Regions from separate parts of the Solibacillus sp. FSL W7-1436 genome, predicted to be linked through region 1. Evidence: a T-box and tRNA genes for the amino acid it is inferred to sense, from the RefSeq annotation. Region 1 holds a T-box; the other regions hold tRNA genes.
What was found. The T-box of region 1 lies ahead of pheS (phenylalanine--tRNA ligase subunit alpha). A T-box ahead of a tRNA ligase gene usually reads a tRNA of that ligase, here a tRNA-Phe.
Positions count from the first base shown of each region.

Region 2: it encodes a tRNA-Phe, which carries the amino acid that the T-box ahead of pheS (phenylalanine--tRNA ligase subunit alpha) is inferred to sense. The anticodon was not compared.
Region 3: it encodes a tRNA-Phe, which carries the amino acid that the T-box ahead of pheS (phenylalanine--tRNA ligase subunit alpha) is inferred to sense. The anticodon was not compared.

Region 1 is NZ_JBBOWV010000001.1:201,647-216,363, reverse strand. It holds gene MKX73_RS01045 (CoxG family protein) at 1-432, opposite strand, end outside; gene argF (ornithine carbamoyltransferase) at 725-1,690, shown strand; gene sspI (small acid-soluble spore protein SspI) at 1,959-2,168, opposite strand; gene MKX73_RS01030 (TrmH family RNA methyltransferase) at 2,293-3,054, shown strand; gene qoxA (cytochrome aa3 quinol oxidase subunit II) at 3,659-4,540, shown strand; gene qoxB (cytochrome aa3 quinol oxidase subunit I) at 4,578-6,542, shown strand; gene qoxC (cytochrome aa3 quinol oxidase subunit III) at 6,542-7,141, shown strand; gene qoxD (cytochrome aa3 quinol oxidase subunit IV) at 7,145-7,426, shown strand; T-box leader at 7,495-7,724, shown strand; gene pheS (phenylalanine--tRNA ligase subunit alpha) at 7,849-8,886, shown strand; gene pheT (phenylalanine--tRNA ligase subunit beta) at 8,904-11,309, shown strand; gene MKX73_RS00995 (nucleoside-diphosphate sugar epimerase) at 11,358-11,834, opposite strand; gene MKX73_RS00990 (hydrolase) at 11,961-12,500, shown strand; gene MKX73_RS00985 (ECF transporter S component) at 12,541-13,080, opposite strand; gene MKX73_RS00980 (amino acid permease) at 13,288-14,682, opposite strand.
Region 2 is NZ_JBBOWV010000001.1:1,604,446-1,608,743, forward strand. It holds rRNA gene MKX73_RS08035 (23S ribosomal RNA) at 1-728, shown strand, start outside; rRNA gene rrf (5S ribosomal RNA) at 816-931, shown strand; tRNA gene MKX73_RS08045 (tRNA-Val) at 941-1,016, shown strand; tRNA gene MKX73_RS08050 (tRNA-Thr) at 1,026-1,101, shown strand; tRNA gene MKX73_RS08055 (tRNA-Lys) at 1,108-1,183, shown strand; tRNA gene MKX73_RS08060 (tRNA-Gly) at 1,234-1,308, shown strand; tRNA gene MKX73_RS08065 (tRNA-Leu) at 1,313-1,401, shown strand; tRNA gene MKX73_RS08070 (tRNA-Arg) at 1,429-1,505, shown strand; tRNA gene MKX73_RS08075 (tRNA-Pro) at 1,530-1,606, shown strand; tRNA gene MKX73_RS08080 (tRNA-Ala) at 1,613-1,688, shown strand; tRNA gene MKX73_RS08085 (tRNA-Ser) at 1,708-1,800, shown strand; tRNA gene MKX73_RS08090 (tRNA-Asp) at 1,827-1,902, shown strand; tRNA gene MKX73_RS08095 (tRNA-Phe) at 1,913-1,988, shown strand; tRNA gene MKX73_RS08100 (tRNA-Ile) at 1,995-2,071, shown strand; tRNA gene MKX73_RS08105 (tRNA-Asn) at 2,081-2,156, shown strand; tRNA gene MKX73_RS08110 (tRNA-Glu) at 2,159-2,230, shown strand; gene MKX73_RS08115 (MBL fold metallo-hydrolase) at 2,413-3,408, shown strand; gene MKX73_RS08120 (S-layer homology domain-containing protein) at 3,632-4,298, shown strand, end outside.
Region 3 is NZ_JBBOWV010000001.1:807,686-811,983, reverse strand. It holds rRNA gene MKX73_RS04165 (23S ribosomal RNA) at 1-1,376, shown strand, start outside; rRNA gene rrf (5S ribosomal RNA) at 1,499-1,614, shown strand; tRNA gene MKX73_RS04155 (tRNA-Asn) at 1,629-1,704, shown strand; tRNA gene MKX73_RS04150 (tRNA-Ser) at 1,714-1,805, shown strand; tRNA gene MKX73_RS04145 (tRNA-Glu) at 1,822-1,896, shown strand; tRNA gene MKX73_RS04140 (tRNA-Val) at 1,925-2,000, shown strand; tRNA gene MKX73_RS04135 (tRNA-Met) at 2,019-2,093, shown strand; tRNA gene MKX73_RS04130 (tRNA-Asp) at 2,097-2,172, shown strand; tRNA gene MKX73_RS04125 (tRNA-Phe) at 2,193-2,268, shown strand; tRNA gene MKX73_RS04120 (tRNA-Thr) at 2,276-2,351, shown strand; tRNA gene MKX73_RS04115 (tRNA-Tyr) at 2,358-2,441, shown strand; tRNA gene MKX73_RS04110 (tRNA-Trp) at 2,452-2,525, shown strand; tRNA gene MKX73_RS04105 (tRNA-His) at 2,558-2,633, shown strand; tRNA gene MKX73_RS04100 (tRNA-His) at 2,673-2,748, shown strand; tRNA gene MKX73_RS04095 (tRNA-Gln) at 2,771-2,845, shown strand; tRNA gene MKX73_RS04090 (tRNA-Gly) at 2,857-2,931, shown strand; tRNA gene MKX73_RS04085 (tRNA-Cys) at 2,937-3,010, shown strand; tRNA gene MKX73_RS04080 (tRNA-Leu) at 3,054-3,134, shown strand; gene nagB (glucosamine-6-phosphate deaminase) at 3,591-4,298, shown strand, end outside.

The sequences.
Region 1 (14,717 bases):
CGTAAGCTTTGTTTCGATTGAATCCGTCAAATCGGTCGTCGCTTTAGGTACGAAACTTTCCAATACAGAGTTGATCATCATCCCCATAAAACCAGCGGCAGATAAATCCAGACTTCCTGTAACTTGAACCGATTCGTTATTGCCGGCTGTAATAGTAAAATAGCCGTTTCCGTCAAAATTGTCGGACAATCCTTTAATAGTAAATTTTACATCTGTCGGCTCAATTGAATCCGTAATATCGACTTGAAGTATAATTTTCTTTTTCGTAAACCCTAAATCTGCCAGGAAAGTCCAAGTGAACTGTGTATCATGTTGTGCTTCGTGCTCGATATAACCCGGGATCAATGGTGCCCAATTATTGTAGTCCTTAAGAAAATTCCATATTACATCGTTTGATAATGGAATTTCAACTGTATGGATAGCGTTCGGCATAATAATTCCTCCTAAATAATCGATTATTGTTTCAAGTAAATTATTTCCAAAAAGTACTGCTGTAAATAGTATGCTAAAAAATGAATGGGAATTCAATAAAAATTGAAAATTTTCTCCAATAATCAGTATAAGTATCGCTTAAGTAAATTTTTTGTTTTAAAGAATCGGTACGATAAGTCGAATAATTATTGAATAATTTAATTAATTTAAAAAATTTATAATAATTCACTTGATTTTATAATTATTCATTTGTATAATAAAACCAACATAAAGCTCACAGAGGTGTGTAATGATGAAATTATTAGAAGAGGTGCAATTAAAGCCGGTTGAAAGTTTACAAGGAAAAGACTTATTAACATTGCTTGACTATACGAGTGAAGAAGTGAAGCAACTGCTTGAACTTGCGACACAGTTGAAAACAATAACGAAAGCGGGCAAATGTCCACGATTATTGGAAGGTAAGACACTCGGCATGATCTTTGAAAAAAGTTCAACGCGTACACGAGTATCGTTTGAAGTAGGTATGCAGCAGCTTGGAGGATATGGCATGTATATGAATGCGCGCGATATGCAAATCGGGCGTGGTGAGCCAATCTCCGATACAGGGAGAGTATTATCGGGTTATTTGGACGGAATTATGATTCGTGCCAACTCCCATACGATGGTGGAAGAATTGGCCGATAACGCTTCGATTCCGGTCATTAATGGATTAACGGATCTGGATCATCCATGTCAGGCGTTAGCTGATCTTGAAACAATTGCCGAAAATAAAGGGGAATTGAAAGGATTAAAAATCGCTTATGTAGGTGATGGCAATAATGTAGCACATGCGCTTATTGTTGCTGCAGCACATGTTGGTATGCATGTAGCCGTTGCAACACCACCAGGGTATGAATGTGATACACGTATTATTGAAAAAGCACAAGAGATTGCTTCTTATAACGGCAGTACAATTCTCGTTACGAATGACCCAATAGCGGCTGTTAAAGATGCAGATGCCGTTTATGCAGATGTATGGACATCTATGGGGCAGGAAGAAGAAACGCAAAAACGATTGAAGGATTTTGCAAAGTACCAGATTAATGATGAACTGGTTGCTCATGCAAAGCCGGATTATATGTTCCTGCATTGTTTACCGGCACATCGTGGGGAAGAAGTTGCGACGTCAGTTATTGACGGTCCAAATTCTTATATATTTGAGCAAGCAGAAAATCGCCTGCATGCACAAAAAGCAATTTTAGTATCTTTATTGGCGTAAAAAACAAAAGGCAGTCGGCATTGTACTACGGGTTGTAGTCGCCGTCTGTGAACCATACATTATTTATGGGCAGGAAGGGCAAATAAATAATGTAGTAGTCCAACATGAATAAAAACGGGAGGCGCTGTAACGATTCATGAAGAACTACAAGTGATGTCTGTATTCAAGATGGAATGCCCCATCACTACATAGAAAAAGCAATCCGGGAGACGCTGGATTGCTTTTTTGTATGGAATTATAATTGAATGATGGGTGGTTATGCTAAATGTTAGCTGACAAATTGTTTAGCCAGTTTTTGCGAAAATTCATTTCGCTCACTTTCGCTTGCACCTGTCCACCATTTTTCCAGGAATACACCAAGACCAGGAAGTAAATGTTCCTCGCCACGTGAAATTGCATCATTGACGATATCCTGAAACTCTGCGGCATCTGAGCCCATTACATTGGCAGTAATTGCTTGTCGAATTTGAAAATCCATATGAAACCTCCTTTTCCCTATAATTTGCTCAAAATAATCAACTTTATACTTGGCATTGCGTTATGGATTACAAATTAATTATGATAGAATATACAATCGAGTACGCAAAAAAGGACGGGAAATGATGAAAAGAATCGAATCGACACAAAATGCACTAGTAAAGCATTGGAAAAAGCTTGTAACACAACGTAAAGAACGCGAAAAAACAGGAGAATATATTGTAGAAGGCTTTCATTTAGTGGAAGAAGCGTTAAAGCATAAGGACCAAATCGTGCAAATTATTGTGCGTGATGGTGTTGATCTGCCATTATTATGGTCGATAGACGAAGTGGTTTTAGTCCATGTGAATGATACGGTGTCAAAAGAAATTGCGGAAACCGAAAATTCGCAAGGGGTATTTGCCCATTGTAAACAGCGCCTGATTTCCGAAGACGAGCAATTCAATTGGCGTAAAGTATTATTAGTCGATGCCGTACAAGATCCGGGAAATATCGGCACGATGATCCGAACTGCCGATGCAGCAGGAATTGATGCAGTTATTTTAGGAAAAGGCAGTGTGGATGCATTTAATCCTAAATCATTGCGTTCGGCACAAGGCTCCCATTTCCATATTCCAGTCGTCCGTGGCGACTTGATGGAATGGTTGGAAAACCTGCAGGCTGATGGTGTACGTGTATACGGCACTTCATTGGATGAATCGATTTCTTATAAAAAATTGGAACCAAGTGATTCATTTGCATTAATTGTGGGTAATGAAGGGAGTGGCATTAATCCGCAAATTTTGGCAAAAACAGACCAGAACATCATCATTCCTATTTTTGGTGGGGCAGAATCACTGAATGTTGCGGTGGCAACAGGAATTTTATTGTATGCCTTTGTAAAATAAACAGGTGAAAAGTTAAACGAGGGATTTTGTAAGTAAGTACTTATAAAATCCCATTTCTTTTAAAATTTAAGGTAAAAAGTGGAAATAAAACCCATAATATGAAACATTATGCGCTTTCTGATTAGTCGCAAAACATGAACTTTAACGAGTTCATAGAAATGTCATTTTTGAAATGAAGGCAGCTTTTAGCTCGCAATCGCTCTGTTTTACTGCATTTTTCGTCATTATTTTAAAATATTAAAAAAGAATCGCTCGAAAAATGGCAGAAATAAGGTTATTTTCCAATTTGATGTTTTGACACTTATTTGATGTTTAACTAAAATCTAATTAGGTTAGACAGGCGCCTTAAGTTGTCACAACAAAAAAATAAAATAATGCTTTTTAAAATAGTGTGCAAACTGTTGATTATGGGATTCAATTTAAAGGTTCTAAATGGTGATGAATTGATGGTCTGGCTATTTGCCACTATATGCATAGTGTAAATGGTAATAAGTGAAATTATTCATTCGTAGTAACGCTATCGTCATTATTTTATTTTCGCTCTCACATGAAAGCGCTTAAGCAAAATCTAACAAGCTCTATTTATTTGGAAAGGAGTCCAACTATGAAAGTAAATATGAAGGGAACATTACTCTCTTTCATGGGACTAGGTGCTATCCTATTAGCAGGCTGTAACGATAAGTTAGCAGTACTTGATCCTAAAGGTCCTCAAGCTCAAAGACAAGCCGATGACACAATGTTATTAATTTACTTAATGTCAGGGATTGTTCTAACAGTATTAGCAATTTTGGTATTTATGTTAGTTAAATACCGTGCATCAAAACAAAGTCCAGATTACGAGCCACCGCATATTCATGGTCACTGGCTTGTAGAAACATTTATGATTGGTATTCCTGTAATCATCGTTATTTTCTTATCATTTGTTTCTGTTAAGAGTAACTACATTGTTGAGAATGTTCCTCAAGAATATGAAGATCAGGAACCTTTAGTTATTTATGCTTCATCATCTAACTGGAAATGGCACTTCAGCTATCCAGAACAAGGTATTGAAACAGTAAACTACCTATACATTCCTGCTGGACGTGCAATTGAATTCAAACTTTATTCTTACGGTCCAATTACAAGTTTCTGGATTCCACAACTTGGTGGTCAGAAATACGCAATGGCAGACATGGTAACAACATTACACTTAGCTGCTGATAACCCAGGCGAATTCTGGGGACGTAACGCGAACTTCTCAGGTCGTGGTACAGCAGAAAACATTTTTGATGTAACAGCATTAACTCAAACTGAATTTGATGAATGGGTAACAGAAGTTCATGAAACAGCTGCTCCATTAACAGAAGAGAAGTTTGACGAATTATTAGAGCCAGGTCATCTTGGTAAATCAACTTATACTGGTACACATCTAGAGTTCTCACCAGCTCCGGAACACAACCATGAATCTTCAGACGAAGAAGATGAAGAGGATCATTCTTCACACTAATTTTTGAAAGTAACAACTTTTCGAAAGGAGTACTACTATGTCGGAATTCTTTGCACAGTTTGCAGTTCCACACCCAAGCACATTAATTTATATCGCAATGGCTTCTATAGTTTTAGGGTCAATCGCGTTAGTAGCGATCGTTACTTATTTTAAATTGTGGGGCTACTTATGGCGTGAATGGATAACAACTGTTGACCATAAAAAAATCGGTATCATGTATTTAATCACTGCTTTAGTTATGCTTTTCCGCGGCGGTGTCGATGCTGTAATGATGCGTTTACAATTAGCTGTTCCAGAGAACGGTTTCTTAGACGCACAGCACTATAACGAAGTATTTACAACTCACGGAGTAGTCATGATTTTATTCATGGCGATGCCATTCATTACATTCTTCTTTAACTTTTTAGTACCTTTACAAATCGGGGCACGTGACGTTGCGTTCCCACGTTTAAACAACTTGGCATTCTGGTTATTCTTCATGGGTATGGGATTATTCAATATCTCATTCATCGTTGGTGGATCTCCTGATGCGGGATGGACTTCATATTTCCCGTTAGCGGATAATGAATTCAGTACATCAGTTGGTACTAACTACTACATGCTGGCGCTTCAAATTGCCGGACTTGGTACGTTAATGACAGGTATTAACTTCATTACGACAATCTTTAAAATGCGTGCACCAGGTATGACATTATTCAAAATGCCAATGTTCACTTGGTCAGCGCTTATTGCAAACTTAATTATCGTGTTCGCGTTCCCGGTATTAACAGTAGCATTAGCAATGGGTACGATGGATCGTCTTTGGGATACGAAATTCTTCGCTATCGGTGACGGTGGTATGGACATGCTTTGGGCCAACCTGTTCTGGGTTTGGGGTCACCCTGAAGTATATATCCTGATCTTACCGGCATTCGGTATTTTCTCTGAAGTTATTTCGACATTCGCACGTCGTAACTTATACGGTTACACGTCAATGGTTTGGTCACTGATCGTAATTTCAGTATTCTCGTTCGCTGTATGGACTCACCACTTCTTTACAATGGGTCAAGGTGCATTCACGAACTCGATTTTCTCGATCACAACAATGGCAATTGCGATCCCAACAGGGGTTAAAATTTTCAACTGGTTATTCACACTTTATAAAGGGAAAATTGTTATTACGACACCAATGTTGTATGCAATGCACTTTATTCCTTTATTCACACTTGGTGGTGTAACAGGGGTTATGCTCGCGATGTCAGCAGCTGACTACCAATACCACAACACAATGTTCTTAGTAGCTCATTTCCATAACGTAATCATCCCTGGTGTTGTTTACGCGATGTTAGCAGGTTTAACATTCTACTGGCCAAAAATGTTCGGTTTCATGTTAAATGAACGTCTAGGTAAAGCTACTGTCTGGGTAATGTCTTTCGGTTTCGTACTATCATTCATTCCTATGTATATCACTGGTTTAGATGGTCAAGCACGTCGTATGTATACTTTCTCAGAAGCTTCAGGTTTCAGTACATTAAACATGGTATCGTTCATCGGTGCCGGTATTATGGCTGTTTCATTCTTAATGCTAGTATGGAACATTTGGTACAGTTTCAAAAACTCACCACGCGACATCGGTTCAGATCCATGGGATGCACGTGGTCTAGAGTGGGCAACGCATACGCCAATTCCACACTACAACTTTGCAATTACTCCAGACGTAACTGATTCAACATCAGAAGCATTCTGGGATGCTAAGAAAAATGGCACGAAGTTATTCAAAGGTGAAATTCAAGACATTCACATGCCAAATAACTCAGGTCAAACATTTATTTTATCAATATTCTTCTTCATCGGTGGTTTCGCTCTAGTATTCAGTATGTTTACTTTAGCAATCATCAGCTTAATCGGTATTTTAGCTTGTATGGGTTACCGTTCTCTGGAAGACGACCATGGCTACCATATCCATAAAGAAGAGGTTGAATTAATCGAGAAAAAATATGAAAAAGAAGGAGGTGCGAAATAATGGGTAAAGTTAATAACAATGTTCCATTGGAATATTCAACAGAGGAAAATAACCTGAAAATCTTCGGATTCTGGACTTTCCTAGGTGCGGAAATTATGTTATTCGGTACATTATTCGCATCATACTTTGTTCTATCAGGTCGTACAGGTGACGGTCCTACTGCTGCTGAGATTTTCGAAATCGGTCCAGTATTGGCAGAGACATTCATCCTATTAACATCAAGTTTTACAATCGGTTTAGCCATTCATGCAATGCGTCTTGGCAGTAAAAAAGCGACATTGTCATTCATGGGTATTACATTATTGCTTGGTGCAGCGTTCATTTCTGTAGAGATTTATGAATTTGTACACTACGTACATGTTGGTGCAGGTATTACGACTAGTGCCTTCACATCTGCTTTATTAACAACGTTAGGAACACACGGTCTTCACGTAACGTTTGGTTTATTCTGGGGAATCTTCATTATGATCCAAATCGCTAAACGTGGACTTAACTCAGTGACAGCAGGGAAAACATTTATCTTCTCACTATACTGGCACTTCCTGGATGTTGTTTGGATCTTCATCTTCAGTTTCATTTACTTGAAAGGAATGATGTAATCTATGGCTAAGTTCTTTCCAATCGGCCAAATTATGGGCTTCGTATTTTCACTGATTTTAACAGTGATTGCAATGCTTGTGTACTTCACAGATATGTCATTCACAACTGGAATGGTTATCCTATTAGTAACAGCATTCATTCAAGCAGGTTTACAGTTTATTGTTTTCATGCACGCTGGTGAAACAAATGACAAGTGGGCTATCTACTCGAACATCGTATACGGCATCGGTTTAGTAGTATTGACTGTTTTAGGTTCTTTATTAATCCTTCTTTGGGATATGTAATGATGAAAAGCACTCCAGCTAGTTGATAAATGTACGAAAATACATTAAACTAGTTGGAGAATATATTACGAAATGCGTTGACCGGGAAGAGTAGGTATACAACATTTGTTTTAGGGAATGCAAGCCAATGACTGAAAGCTTGCTAACAAATTGTATAGTGAAGTTCACCCCGCGAGCAGCATCCGGGATCCACTTGTGGTGAAAGGATTGCCGGCTAGACATAGTCGTTAGCTCCAATGAAGTGATTGCTTAATGCAATAACTAGGGTGGTACCGCGAAACTCGTCCTCGTCCCTTTCTTAGGGGACGAGGATTTTTTATTTTCACAAATGGTAATGATTAGTGTGTATTTATGAGATTGTTAAAGCAACGGGTTCAGAACAGGCACTATGACACTGGATTTTATTAAGGAGGACTTTGTAAATGGAACAACAACTAAAGCAATTGGAACAAGAAGCATTAGCCAAAATTGCCGATGCAGCGGACCTAAAAGCATTAAACGAAGTTCGTGTTGCGTACTTAGGTAAAAAAGGACCAATCACGGACTTATTAAAAGGAATGGGGAAACTTTCTGCAGAAGAACGCCCGAAAATGGGTGCCCTAGTTAACACTGTGCGTGAAAACGTAACAACTGAACTTGAAAAGAAGGTTGCTGTATTAGAAGAAGTTGCAATTTTAGCACAGCTTGAAAACGAATCAATCGATGTCACGTTACCAGGCGCTAAAGTACGTGCAGGAAACCGTCACCTGCTGACACGTGTAATCGAAGAAATCGAAGACCTGTTTTTAGGAATGGGCTACGAAATCGTAGAAGGACCTGAAGTAGAAAAAGACTACTATAACTTTGAAGCAATGAACTTGCCTAAAGGTCACCCGGCTCGTGACATGCAGGATTCATTCTATATTTCAGAAGAAACATTACTGCGTACGCATACTTCACCAGTTCAGGCACGTACGATGGAAGCCAAAAAAGGCGAACCAATCCGTGTGATCTGCCCAGGTAAAGTATTCCGACGTGACACAGACGATGCGACCCACTCACACCAATTCATGCAAATTGAAGGCCTTGTGATTGGTGAAAACATCCGCATGTCTGACTTAAAAGGAACGCTTGATGCATTAGCGAAGAAAATGTTTGGAGCAGAACGCGAAATCCGTCTTCGTCCATCATTCTTCCCGTTCACAGAGCCATCTGTAGAAGTAGACGTTTCTTGTCATAAATGCTCAGGAAAAGGCTGTAATGTATGTAAACAAACTGGTTGGATCGAAATTTTAGGTGCCGGTATGGTACACCCGAACGTACTTGAAATGGCTGGCTACGATTCAACGAAGCTTTCAGGTTTTGCTTTCGGTATCGGTGCAGAACGTATCGCGATGTTAAAATACGGTGTGGATGATATTCGTCATTTCTATACAAATGACACACGCTTCTTATCACAATTCCACCAGGCAGAAGTGTAAGAAGGAGGACAATATAAATGTTAGTTTCATTAAAATGGTTAAGTCAATATGTAGATATTTCTTCTTTGGAAGCGAATGAGTTAGCAGAAAGAATTACACGCGCGGGGATTGAAGTAGATGCAGTAATTGACCGTTCACTAGGCATGTCCAATGTGGTTGTAGGTCATGTTGTATCGAAAGAAAAACATCCGGAAGCAGATAAATTAAATGTATGCCAAGTGGATGTTGGAGAAGAAGAGCTTCAACAAATCGTATGTGGGGCACCAAACGTCGATGCAGGTCAAAAAGTCATTGTAGCGCGTCCAGGAGCAAAATTGCCAGGCGGCATTAAAATAAAAAAAGCAAAATTACGCGGCCAAGAATCAAACGGAATGATCTGTTCACTTCAAGAGTTGGGGATTGAAGGCCGTCTGGTGCCGAAAGCCTATGCTGAAGGAATTTATGTACTTCCAGCTGATTCAGCTCCAGGTGCCGATGCATTAGATGTCTTAGGCTTACGTGATACAGTGCTTGAGCTTGGTTTAACACCGAACCGTTCGGATGCAATGAGCATGTTGGGTGTTGCCTATGAAGTAGCTGCGATTTTATCTCAGGAGGTAAAATTACCGGAAATCGATTATACAGCTTCAGCTGAAAAAGCGGAAGATGTTTTAAAATTAACGGTAGAAGATAAAGAAGCCAACCCGATGTACGCAGCGAAAGTTGTAAAAAATATTGAAGTAAAAGAATCTCCACTATGGCTGCAGCATGCACTAATGTCTGCTGGCGTACGTCCACATAATAACGTAGTCGATATTACAAACTACGTATTAATGGAATATGGCCAACCATTACATGCATTTGACTACGATAAATTGGCAACAGGTGAAATCGTGACGCGTATGGCTCGTGACGGTGAAGTAATGACGACACTTGATGATCAGGAACGTAAATTGGCAAGCCACAATCTTGTCATTACAAATGGTCAGGAAGCTGAAGCGGTTGCAGGTGTGATGGGCGGTGCTAAATCTGAAGTATCCGATACTACAACGACAGTAGTAATCGAATCAGCATATTTCAATCCGGCATCTGTGCGCTGTACTTCAAAAGAAATCGGCTTACGTTCGGATTCTTCCGCACGTTTCGAAAAAGGTGTAGATCCGAACCGTGTTCTTCCGGCAGCAGAACGTGCAGCACAATTACTTGCTGAATTGGCAGGCGGGGAAGTACTTGAAGGTACAGTGCTAGTTGATGAACTTGATAAGTCACCTGCTCGTGTTGTTGTATCACCTGACTTTATTAACGGCCGTTTAGGTATGAAGATTTCTTTAGAGGATATGCTGTCTATTTTAGAGCGTTTAAAATTTGATGTGGAAGCAGCAAATGGATTATTGATCATTGATGCTCCGACGCGTCGTCAGGATATTAAAATTCCTGAAGATATCGTTGAAGAAATTGCACGTATGTATGGCTATGATGAGATTCCTGTAAGCTTACCTGCGAGTGATCAAGTTGGCCGCTTAACGCCATATCAAGCAGGACGTCGTATTGTACGCAATGTTATGGAAGGTGCCGGTCTTTATCAAGCGGTAACTTACTCATTAACTTCAGCAGCGCATGCTCAAAAGTTTGCATTAAAAGCTGAAGAGACGACAAAATTATTAATGCCTATGTCTGAAGAACGCTCAACATTACGCCAAAGCTTAATTCCTCACTTAGTAGAGGCAGCAAGCTATAACGTAGCACGTCAAGCGGAAACAGTGGCATTATATGAAATTGGTTCAGTATTCCTTGGACAAACTGCTGAAGAGCTACCATTTGAAGAAGAGCACTTAGCGCTTGTGTTAACAGGTAAATGGATTGATAATACATGGCAGGGAGAAAAGAAAAATGTTGATTTCTTCGTTGCAAAAGGTATTGTAGAAGCCGTATTTGCTAAATTGGGCTTAACATCCCGTGTAGGATATGTAAAAGCGCAAGTTGACGGCCTCCATCCAGGTCGTACAGCAGATGTATTGTTGGATGGTGAAAAAGTGGGTGTCATTGCACAGCTTCATCCGCAAGAACAAAAAGCGTTCGATGTAAAAGAAACTTATGTAGCTGAACTGAACTTGCATGCTATTTTAAGTGCAACACAGGAGGAGCTCGTTTATTCTATGATTCCGCGCTTCCCGGCTATGAGTCGTGATATCGCATTGGAATTGGATGTGGCAGCTCCAGCTGGTGAAATTGTAAGCATTATTAAAGGTGCAGGAACTTCTTTATTAAAAGAAGTAAAAGTATTTGATGTTTATGCAGGGGAAAAAATGACGGCTGGTAAAAAATCAGTAGCCTTCTCATTAACATACTTCGATCCAGAGCGAACATTAACAGACGAAGAAGTAGTCGCAGCGCACAATAAAGTACTGAAAGCATTAGCAGCAGCAGGTGCAGAAGTACGCTAATTCACAATAACAAAACCCGAATGGTTCAATGACCATTCGGGTTTTGTATTATTGCGGGGATTCCTGTGCAGGCTTGACCATTCCTGTAACAGCGCCGACTAAAGCGCTAAATGTATGGATAATTCCGAACGTATAAAAGTTAAGAAAAACGTGATTCGTATACTCGTTTAATAGGGGGAAACGATAGATTGTGGAACCGGGAGTCTTCGTATCTCCACCAAGGGATGCAAAAACATTATTTGAAAAATCAATGGCATAATAGATGAAGACTACTAACAGGGCAACTCCAAATACTAAATAAATCATCCGCATTAGATGATCTTTTGCGTTTCTGGCACTTTCAGTAAAGAAGCGAAATGTAATAAATAAGCTAAGTATAATGAATGGTGCAACCAGTGCTAAACCTAGTGCGCCAAGATTTCCTCCATTTGCAACATCGTCCGGTTTTACCGTAAAGAAGTGCTGAATGATTAATACTCCAAATAAACTAATGCCCATACTTATGAGCCAACTAAAACGTAACATGTAAATCCTCCATTTCTCTTTTCACTATACAGTGTCATGCATTTCGTTTCAATGGAGGATCTACTATTCATTTAGTGGGAAAGTTCAGTATAATAGAGAAGAATGCAACTTAGGGGAGGTATAATCATGTTAAAAAAAGAAGAAGCAGTATTAGTACTGATTGATATTCAGGGGAAATTGGCGCAAGTTGTTGAGGAAAGCGCACTTGTTGTAGGTAATATCGCAACAATGGTACAAGGGGCAAAATTATTGGATCTACCTATTTTATGGCTTGAACAATATCCAAAAGGCCTTGGACCGACAGATGAGCGAGTTGCCGAGCATTTAACAGATGAAAAACCGATTGAAAAAATTACATTCAGTGCTTACGATACTGAAGAATTTGTAGAGGCATTACAGCAAACAGGACGCAAGAAGGTTTTATTGGCCGGTATTGAGGCGCATATTTGTGTATATCAAACAGCAGCTCAATTACTGGAAAACGGTTATGAAGTCGAAGTGCTGGCGGACTGTGTGTCTTCAAGAACAGCAAGTAACCGAGAAGTAGGCATCCAGAAAATGGTGCAGCTTGGTGCTCATGTAACAAGTGTGGAAATGGCATTATTCGAAATGCAGCAAGTAGCAAAAGGCGATACATTCAAAGCAATCAGCAAGCTAGTAAAATAAAATAGATTGGTTAGCGACAATTGAGCGCTAACCAATTTTTTTATTTGAAAAGAGGCAGTTTTTTCAAAGCGATACATACAGGGAGTGCAATGAGAAGACCTACTGCATTTTGAACGAGATTTCCTGGAATCGATGCAAGCGGAATGACCCAGTTTCCATAGAGAACACGTTCACAAATATAATAACCGCCAAGCATAAATGGAATCGAGATAATGATAGCTCCAAAGTTATAAAAAATATTACCACCATTTTTTCCGTTCATTGTGGCAATTTTACCTACTATATACCCCTGCAGACCACGTGTAATGAATGTAAATGGTGCCCACAATGTCCAGCCGGATAAAATATCAAACAGTGCCATACCGAATGCTCCGGCCATTGCGCCTTTCTTTGGCCCAAATAAAATTGAGATAATAAAAAGCATGGCTGAACCTAAATGAACAAGCCCCCCATTTGCAGCAATCGGCAAACGGATATTGATGAAAAATGTGGCTACGAATACGAGTGAAATAAGTAGGCTTGTAATAATTAAGTCTTTTGTTTTTTCTGATGAAGAAGTGATTGATCTTGATGATTCCATAATAATAGACGCTCCCTTGCTTGAAATTAACTCTCATATTAGCAACTAGTTGGCATCTGTAAAAGGTTCAAAAACAAACAATTTAATAAGGTCAGAAAATTTAAACAAAGCGTTTCACATATTCGGAGGAGGATTACGGTAAAAAGTATAAGCACAGCAAATTAGTTTCTGTAATTTGCTGTGCTTTTTTTAAATTGATCTGCTGTTTTATTCAGTTTTAGAATTTAGCGTAGAATGTTTTTTTCCATATGTGAAATAAACGATTATCCCGATAATAAACCAAATACCGCATGCAATCCATGTGTTTAAGGAAAGTTGTGTGATGAGAAAAATACATAAAATAAATGATAAGATTGGTAAAACAGGATAAAAAGGTACTTTAAATCGATCTTGCGGCAAGTCTTTATTTTTCCGCAAATATAAAATGCCGGCAGAAACAAAAATAAATGCAACCAATGTACCCATATTTACAAGTTCAGCCAATAAATCCAATGGAATAAAACCTGCAAAAAATGAAATTATCACGGTAAACAGCCATGTGTTTTTAACAGGCATTTTACGTTTTTCACTTAATTGAGCCAGCATTTTTGGCATTAAGCCATCACGGGCAAACGCCATCAGTAAACGTGTCCCTCCGTACATCATGACTAATATAACGGTCATCATGCCAATGACAGCACCGAGCGATATGATTCCCGCTGCCCATTCCTGATCGATCACTTGCATTGCGTAAGATACCGGGTCGGTTACATTCAGGTCTGTATATGGTACAATCCCTGTCAGTATAAGTGAAACGACAACATACAATAAGGTACAGACGAGCAGGGAACCAATAATCCCGATTGGCATATTCCGCTGGGGATTTTTTACTTCCGCGGCAGCAGAAGATACGGCATCAAATCCTAAGTAGGCAAAAAATACGAGCGCGGCACCAGTAAATACACCACTCATTCCAAATGGCAGGAAAGGTGTCCAGTTTTCAGGTTTCACGTAAAATATACCAACTGCAATAAATAATAAAATAACACCAAGTTTAATCGCGACCAATAACGCATTAAAACGTGTCGATTCTTTCATTCCTAATGACAGTAAAGCACCTATAGCGAATATAATACAGATTGCGGGCAAGTTAATATAAGTACCGTTTTCAGGACTGAATGCCCCTGTCAATGCGACCGGTAGATGGATACTCAAACCATCCAGAAGCGAAACGAAATACCCGGACCAGCCTGTTGCAACGGCAGCAGTTGCGAGTCCGTATTCCAATAATAATGCCCATCCGACAAGCCATGCAATGATTTCACCAAAAACAATATAGCTATATGAATAGGCACTACCTGCAACGGGTACAGTAGAAGAAAATTCAGAGTAACATAGTGCGGCTAATGCACAGACGACTGCAGCAATCGTAAAGGAAAAGATAATCCCCGGGCCTGCATGGAGAGCGGAAACTGTCCCAGGTAAAATAAAAATGCCTGTACCGACAATGGCACCTACACCTAACATAATCAAATCAAAAGGACCAATTGTTTTCGGCAGCTGCATGTTACCGCTTTTAAGTAAAAGGTCACTGATTGTTTTTTTTCTAAATATTTTTTTCATTGATACACCTTTTTCTAATTTACAATAATCAAAAT
Region 2 (4,298 bases), 1.4 Mb from region 1:
TACTACCCTGGTTGTATTGAACTTCTAACCCATGCCCCTTAGCGGGGTAGGAGACAGTGTCAGGCGGACAGTTTGACTGGGGCGGTCGCCTCCTAAAGAGTAACGGAGGCGCCCAAAGGTTCCCTCAGAATGGTTGGAAATCATTCGTAGAGTGTAAAGGCATAAGGGAGCTTGACTGCGAGACCTACAAGTCGAGCAGGGTCGAAAGACGGGCTTAGTGATCCGGTGGTTCCGCATGGAAGGGCCATCGCTCAACGGATAAAAGCTACCCCGGGGATAACAGGCTTATCTCCCCCAAGAGTCCACATCGACGGGGAGGTTTGGCACCTCGATGTCGGCTCATCGCATCCTGGGGCTGTAGTCGGTCCCAAGGGTTGGGCTGTTCGCCCATTAAAGCGGTACGCGAGCTGGGTTCAGAACGTCGTGAGACAGTTCGGTCCCTATCCGTCGTGGGCGTAGGAAATTTGAGAGGAGCTGTCCTTAGTACGAGAGGACCGGGATGGACATACCGCTGGTGTACCAGTTGTCTTGCCAAAGGCATCGCTGGGTAGCTATGTATGGACGGGATAAGTGCTGAAAGCATCTAAGCATGAAGCCCCCCTCAAGATGAGATTTCCCATTACGCAAGTAAGTAAGACCCCTGAAAGACGATCAGGTAGATAGGTTCGAGGTGGAAGTGCGGCGACGCATGCAGCTGACGAATACTAATCGGTCGAGGACTTAACCACATTTTATTGCACAAATTCAATGAACCGTTTATCCAGTTTTGAAAGAATGAAAATTCTTTTACATAGGCTTTTTAAAGCCCACTATAGTGAAGTGATGATGGCAAAGAGGTCACACCCGTTCCCATACCGAACACGGAAGTTAAGCTCTTTAGCGCCGATGGTAGTTGGGGGCTTCCCCCTGTGAGAGTAGGACGTCGCTTCGCTAGAATATTGGAGGATTAGCTCAGCTGGGAGAGCACCTGCCTTACAAGCAGGGGGTCGGCGGTTCGAGCCCGTCATCCTCCACCATTTCTAAGTGCCGGTGTAGCTCAGTTGGTAGAGCAACTGACTTGTAATCAGTAGGTCGAGGGTTCGACTCCTTTCGCCGGCACCATTTAGAGAGCCATTAGCTCAGTTGGTAGAGCATCTGACTTTTAATCAGAGGGTCGAAGGTTCGAGTCCTTCATGGCTCACCAGTTTTATAAAATTATACATACTGTCAGATATAAAAGATCTTAAGCATTTTGCGGAAGTAGTTCAGTGGTAGAACACCACCTTGCCAAGGTGGGGGTCGCGAGTTCGAACCTCGTCTTCCGCTCCAAAATGCCGGGGTGGCGGAACTGGCAGACGCACAGGACTTAAAATCCTGCGGTGAGTGATCACCGTGCCGGTTCGATTCCGGCCCTCGGCACCATTTTATAATTCTTATCTCTAATAATGCGCGCCCGTAGCTCAATTGGATAGAGCGTCTGACTACGGATCAGAAGGTTGTGGGTTCGACTCCTGCCGGGCGCGCCATAATATATTTTTTACTGACATATTCGGAATGTAGCTCAGCTTGGTAGAGCACTTGGTTTGGGACCAAGGGGTCGTAGGTTCGAATCCTGTCATTCCGACCATTTTATGGGGCCTTAGCTCAGCTGGGAGAGCGCCTGCCTTGCACGCAGGAGGTCAGCGGTTCGATCCCGCTAGGCTCCACCATTTATATTTTATTCCCTTTGGAGGTATACCCAAGTCTGGCTGAAGGGATCGGTCTTGAAAACCGACAGGCGGGTAACACCGCGCGGGGGTTCGAATCCCTCTACCTCCTCCATTTTTAATATTTTTACTTCAGATGTTGGTCCCGTGGTGTAGCGGTTAACATGCCTGCCTGTCACGCAGGAGATCGCCGGTTCGATCCCGGTCGGGACCGCCATTTTTTTTATGGGTTTGTAGCTCAGTTGGTAGAGCATTAGATTGAAGCTCTAAGTGTCGGCGGTTCGATTCCGTCCAAACCCACCATACTATGGGCCTATAGCTCAGCTGGTTAGAGCGCACGCCTGATAAGCGTGAGGTCGATGGTTCGAGTCCATTTAGGCCCACCATAGTATTATTCCGAAGTAGCTCAGTTGGTAGAGCATCCGGCTGTTAACCGGCAGGTCGCAGGTTCGAGTCCTGCCTTCGGAGCCATTGGCCCGTTGGTCAAGTGGTTAAGACACCGCCCTTTCACGGCGGTAACACGGGTTCGAATCCCGTACGGGTCATATACACTTGAATGAAAAGACATTGCAAAATTTGCAATGTCTTTTTTGTTTTGTAATAATGTAAATCTCCACTGTTTGAAGAATGAACAGTAAGGTATTATTAAGATACAATAGAAGGGCTGTCTGGAATCAATTTCGAGGCATGCCCTTTCTGCATATAAACAGTGGGAGCAGGTGGAAAAGTGAATGCAATAAAAACAGGTAATAAAGCAGTTTACCCGATTATTTTTCCTTCTGATTATAGTGGATTGGGGAGTATAAACTGTTATGTCTACCAAAATGGAGAAGACTATACCTTAATAGATGCGGGTATTGAAGGTGGTGAATTTGAGCAATTCTTCTATCAGAAATTGAAGGAATATAAAATTGAAATTAACCAAATTACCCGTATTATTTTAACGCACTTTCATAATGATCATATCGGGGTAGTAAATCAAGTTACGAATGAATATCCGGTTCCAGTCTATGCCAGTAAAATCGCCATTCCCCGTCTGAAATGTGAAGATGATTATTTAATGCAGAAGCTTAATTTTTACTATAGGTTGTATGAGCAATACGGCGTACTGGAATTTGCCCGTGAACGAATGGCAAAAATGGAGCATACATTTCACAATAAAGAAAATGTAATGATCTATCCGCCAATTCTGCAACTGGAAGACGGACAGGAAATCGGTGGATTACATGTAGTTGCGGCTCCAGGGCATTCACCGGATTCGATCTGTTTGTTTGATGCGGAAACAGGCTGGTTATTTGCGGGGGACTTTTTGTTGGCCACGGGTATGACAAATGCTTTAATTGACCATGACGATTCAGGAAATATAACGAACCCGATCAGCCAATATATAGACTCAATTGATAAAATGAAAACTCACAATGTACGCACCGTGTTTGCAGGACATAAAGAGATTTATGAAAACTTGAATGATGTGATGGAGAAAAGCTTAAGTAAAATAGAATACAAGCTGCAAAAGGTTGTATCCAAAATTAGTGAAGGACATCATACTGCGAAACAATTAGGAGAAGTAATCTATGGTGTCCGCTTTGCGAAGTATTTTACATTTTTAATCTCTGACATTATCGGATTAACGCTCCTTGCAGAACAGCGCGGTTTGATTATACGTGAGTTACGGGGCGGTGAGTGGTATTTTACGGTGACAAAATTGATTGAAAACAAATGAAACAGCTGCCCGGGGGAGGTAGCTGTTTTTTTTATGGATCAGCATTTCCAACTCATATAAAGTACTATCAATAAGCTTCAAAGATCATTTTAAATATTTATTATCAAATTTGGAGAGAGTGGGGCAAGTTTTCATTAACATGGCTCAATTAATATTCTAAAATTTGGGATATGAACCGATATAATAAGTACGCTTTATAAAAAGAGAATAGGTAGTGATACATATGAATAAATCAAAGTTACTGCTGGCTGCTTTGGTCGCAATCCCAGTAAGTATTGGTATGGTGGGGGAAGCAAAGGCGGAGCAAACCGAAACGTTGGGGGATTCTCTCGCAACACCTGTAGATATTAACAAAGCGATAGAAGGTTTAAATCCAAGGTCGACTAAATCAGAACTGGAAAAAGTGAAGGAAGCTTATAACAATCTTTCGCAAGGGTTGCGCCAACAAATTAGCAACTACGGCAAAGTGGAAGTGCTTTTGGAAGATTTGACGAAAAAAGAAGCGGAAATCGCCAATCAGATCGCTGCAGAAGAGGTCATCGAAATGATTCAAACTTTCAATGACGAGGCAACGGCTTCTGAGATTAGTGCAGCCCGAAAAGCCTATGATGCATTGAATAGCGAGGCGAAAAAGCTAATTCCGAAACAAGTAGTGCCAAACCTGGAATACTTCGAGAGCCGTTTAGCTGTGCAAAAGGTGCAAGCTGAAAAAGAAGCGAAAGTAGTAATGGATCGCATTAAACGAATCGATAAAACGAAGTACACCGAAACTCAAATCAAAAGTATTCGGCTTGCGTACAATACACTAAGTGACCTTGCAAAATCATTTGTAACAAACCTCAATACTTTAATTGACGGTGAGAATTATATTATTTATCAAAATACGGTAG
Region 3 (4,298 bases), 600 kb from region 1:
ACTATAACGTTGAGCTGTGATGACGAGCTCGTATGAGCGAAGTTCCTGATTTCACACTGCCAAGAAAAGCCTCTATCGAGGTGAGAGGTGCCCGTACCGCAAACCGACACAGGTAGTCGAGGAGAGAATCCTAAGGTGTGCGAGAGAACTCTCGTTAAGGAACTCGGCAAAATGACCCCGTAACTTCGGGAGAAGGGGTGCTTCTTTGGGTGCATAGCCTAGAGAAGCCGCAGTGAATAGGCCCAGGCGACTGTTTAGCAAAAACACAGGTCTCTGCAAAACCGTAAGGTGACGTATAGGGGCTGACGCCTGCCCGGTGCTGGAAGGTTAAGAGGAGCGGTTAGCGCAAGCGAAGCTGTGAATTGAAGCCCCAGTAAACGGCGGCCGTAACTATAACGGTCCTAAGGTAGCGAAATTCCTTGTCGGGTAAGTTCCGACCCGCACGAAAGGCGTAACGATCTGGGCACTGTCTCAACGAGAGACTCGGTGAAATTATAGTACCTGTGAAGATGCAGGTTACCCGCGACAGGACGGAAAGACCCCGTGGAGCTTTACTGTAGCCTGATATTGAATTTTGGTACAACTTGTACAGGATAGGTAGGAGCCAGAGATCTCGGAGCGCCAGCTTCGAAGGAGGCGTCGGTGGGATACTACCCTGGTTGTATTGAACTTCTAACCCATGCCCCTTAGCGGGGTAGGAGACAGTGTCAGGCGGACAGTTTGACTGGGGCGGTCGCCTCCTAAAGAGTAACGGAGGCGCCCAAAGGTTCCCTCAGAATGGTTGGAAATCATTCGTAGAGTGTAAAGGCATAAGGGAGCTTGACTGCGAGACCTACAAGTCGAGCAGGGTCGAAAGACGGGCTTAGTGATCCGGTGGTTCCGCATGGAAGGGCCATCGCTCAACGGATAAAAGCTACCCCGGGGATAACAGGCTTATCTCCCCCAAGAGTCCACATCGACGGGGAGGTTTGGCACCTCGATGTCGGCTCATCGCATCCTGGGGCTGTAGTCGGTCCCAAGGGTTGGGCTGTTCGCCCATTAAAGCGGTACGCGAGCTGGGTTCAGAACGTCGTGAGACAGTTCGGTCCCTATCCGTCGTGGGCGTAGGAAATTTGAGAGGAGCTGTCCTTAGTACGAGAGGACCGGGATGGACATACCGCTGGTGTACCAGTTGTCTTGCCAAAGGCATCGCTGGGTAGCTATGTATGGACGGGATAAGTGCTGAAAGCATCTAAGCATGAAGCCCCCCTCAAGATGAGATTTCCCATTACGCAAGTAAGTAAGACCCCTGAAAGACGATCAGGTAGATAGGTTCGAGGTGGAAGTGCGGCGACGCATGCAGCTGACGAATACTAATCGGTCGAGGACTTAACCACATTTTATTGCACAAATTCAATGAACCGTTTATCCAGTTTTGAAAGAATGAAAAATTATTGTAATAAATACTTGACAAACAAGAAAAGTATGGTATAATAAGTAATGTCTTTCGAATAAATAGTCTAGTGATGATGGCAAAGAGGTCACACCCGTTCCCATACCGAACACGGAAGTTAAGCTCTTTAGCGCCGATGGTAGTTGGGGGCTTCCCCCTGTGAGAGTAGGACGTCGCTAGGCTGTTATAAAATTATTCCGAAGTAGCTCAGTTGGTAGAGCATCCGGCTGTTAACCGGCAGGTCGCAGGTTCGAGTCCTGCCTTCGGAGCCATTAAATCTTGGAGAGTTGTCCGAGTGGCCGAAGGAGCACGATTGGAAATCGTGTATGCGGGTAACCCTGCATCAAGGGTTCAAATCCCTTACTCTCCGCCAGGCTTATTTATATTGAGGCCCGTTGGTCAAGTGGTTAAGACACCGCCCTTTCACGGCGGTAACACGGGTTCGAATCCCGTACGGGTCACCAAAAAGATACATAAGAAGTATCCAGCAGTGGAGGATTAGCTCAGCTGGGAGAGCACCTGCCTTACAAGCAGGGGGTCGGCGGTTCGAGCCCGTCATCCTCCACCATTAAACAAATAATATTATCGCGGGGTGGAGCAGTGGTAGCTCGTCGGGCTCATAACCCGAAGGTCGCAGGTTCAAGTCCTGCCCCCGCAACCAAATGGTCCCGTGGTGTAGCGGTTAACATGCCTGCCTGTCACGCAGGAGATCGCCGGTTCGATCCCGGTCGGGACCGCCATTTTTAAAACATTAAATTGTGGGTTTGTAGCTCAGTTGGTAGAGCATTAGATTGAAGCTCTAAGTGTCGGCGGTTCGATTCCGTCCAAACCCACCATATTTTTGCCGGTGTAGCTCAGTTGGTAGAGCAACTGACTTGTAATCAGTAGGTCGAGGGTTCGACTCCTTTCGCCGGCACCATTACCTGGAGGGGTAGCGAAGTGGCTAAACGCGGCGGACTGTAAATCCGCTCCTTAGGGTTCGGCGGTTCGAATCCGTCCCCCTCCACCATCCTTTTGATAGGGGCATAGTTTAAAGGTAGAACTACGGTCTCCAAAACCGTCAGTGTGGGTTCGATTCCTACTGCCCCTGCCAAATAACTTAAAATTACTTAAAATAATATAGTGGCGGTTGTGGCGAAGTGGTTAACGCACCTGATTGTGGTTCAGGCATTCGTGGGTTCGATTCCCATCAGTCGCCCCATTTTTATTTAGGTTTAAGTATTAAAATTATATTATAATGGCGGTTGTGGCGAAGTGGTTAACGCACCTGATTGTGGTTCAGGCATTCGTGGGTTCGATTCCCATCAGTCGCCCCATTTTATATTAAATTTTGAATATTGGGGTATAGCCAAGCGGTAAGGCAACGGATTTTGATTCCGTCATGCCCTGGTTCGAATCCAGGTACCCCAGCCATTTTTTTATTTGCGGAAGTAGTTCAGTGGTAGAACACCACCTTGCCAAGGTGGGGGTCGCGAGTTCGAACCTCGTCTTCCGCTCCAAATATGGCGGCATAGCCAAGTGGTAAGGCACAGGTCTGCAACACCTTTATCACCGGTTCAAATCCGGTTGCCGCCTCCATATTTTTCTTAATCGGAAATCCGATTTTTTTTTACCTTATTTTGCCGAGTTGGTGGAATGGCAGACACGACGGACTCAAAATCCGTTGCCGCGAGGCGTGTGGGTTCAAGTCCCACACTCGGTATCAGTTCAATACAACAGAAAAAACCCTTCAAAGCTTTTATAGTCTTTGAAGGGTTTTTTTGGCTTTCAGTGACTTATTTTAAATGTAGTATAAACTTTTATTTCATCAATTCACCTTTGAAAAATCCTGTAACAATAAATTATTGCAGTAAATTAACTGAAGAAAATTATTCTATAAATAATAAAATTGTAAAAGGGGTCTTTCTACTTCCTAAAGTGAAATAAAGTTATTCAATATATTCATCCGCTTACTCCGTTTATATTTGGAAGGTGCATAAATTATATATATTTTGCGGCATTACACGCTCTTTTTATAGGAAATAAGATGTTTTTTTCTAGCTTCTTAAAAAAGTTTACTATAGAATGAACACTATAATGCAAGGCATATAAAATGAAGAAAATATTATTAAAATAATAATAAATGTCTATTTTAATGAGGAAGTAGGGAATTGGATAAATGAATGTAGCAACAAATTTGAAATGGATTGAAGCGGCGAACTATGATGAGATGAGTAAAATTGCCGCAACAATTTTTATAGATCAATTGAAAAAGAATAATGCAACAGTACTTGGTTTAGCTACGGGAGGGACTCCGGAAGGCTTTTACAAAGAACTGGTTGCAGCATACAAAGAGGGCAAAATCTCTTTTGCACAGGCGAAATCTTTTAACCTGGATGAATATATCGGCATTAATCCGGCAAATGAGTCGAGTTACCATTATTATATGGATCATCATCTGTTTCATCATATTGATATGAAACGTGAAAATATAAATTTACCAGCAGGCAATAAAACGAATTTAGAAAAGGCTGCAGCTGAATATGATGCGATGATCAAGGCAGCAGGAAATATTGATATACAGCTTTTAGGAATTGGTGTGAATGGACATATTGGTTTTAATGAACCGGGGACATCTTTCGATTTAGGTACAAATATTGTAGAGCTTGCACAATCTACACGTGAAGCGAACCAAGTTTATTTTGATTCCATTGACGATGTGCCGACACATGCCATTACAATGGGCATCAAGACAATTTTGAGTTCCAAAAAGATTGTATTGTTAATTTCGGGTGCTTCAAAACAAGAGGCCTTTGATCGTTTGCGCAGTGGGATAGTAACAGAAGACTTCCCTGCAAGCGCTCTGCACAATCATCCGGATGTAACC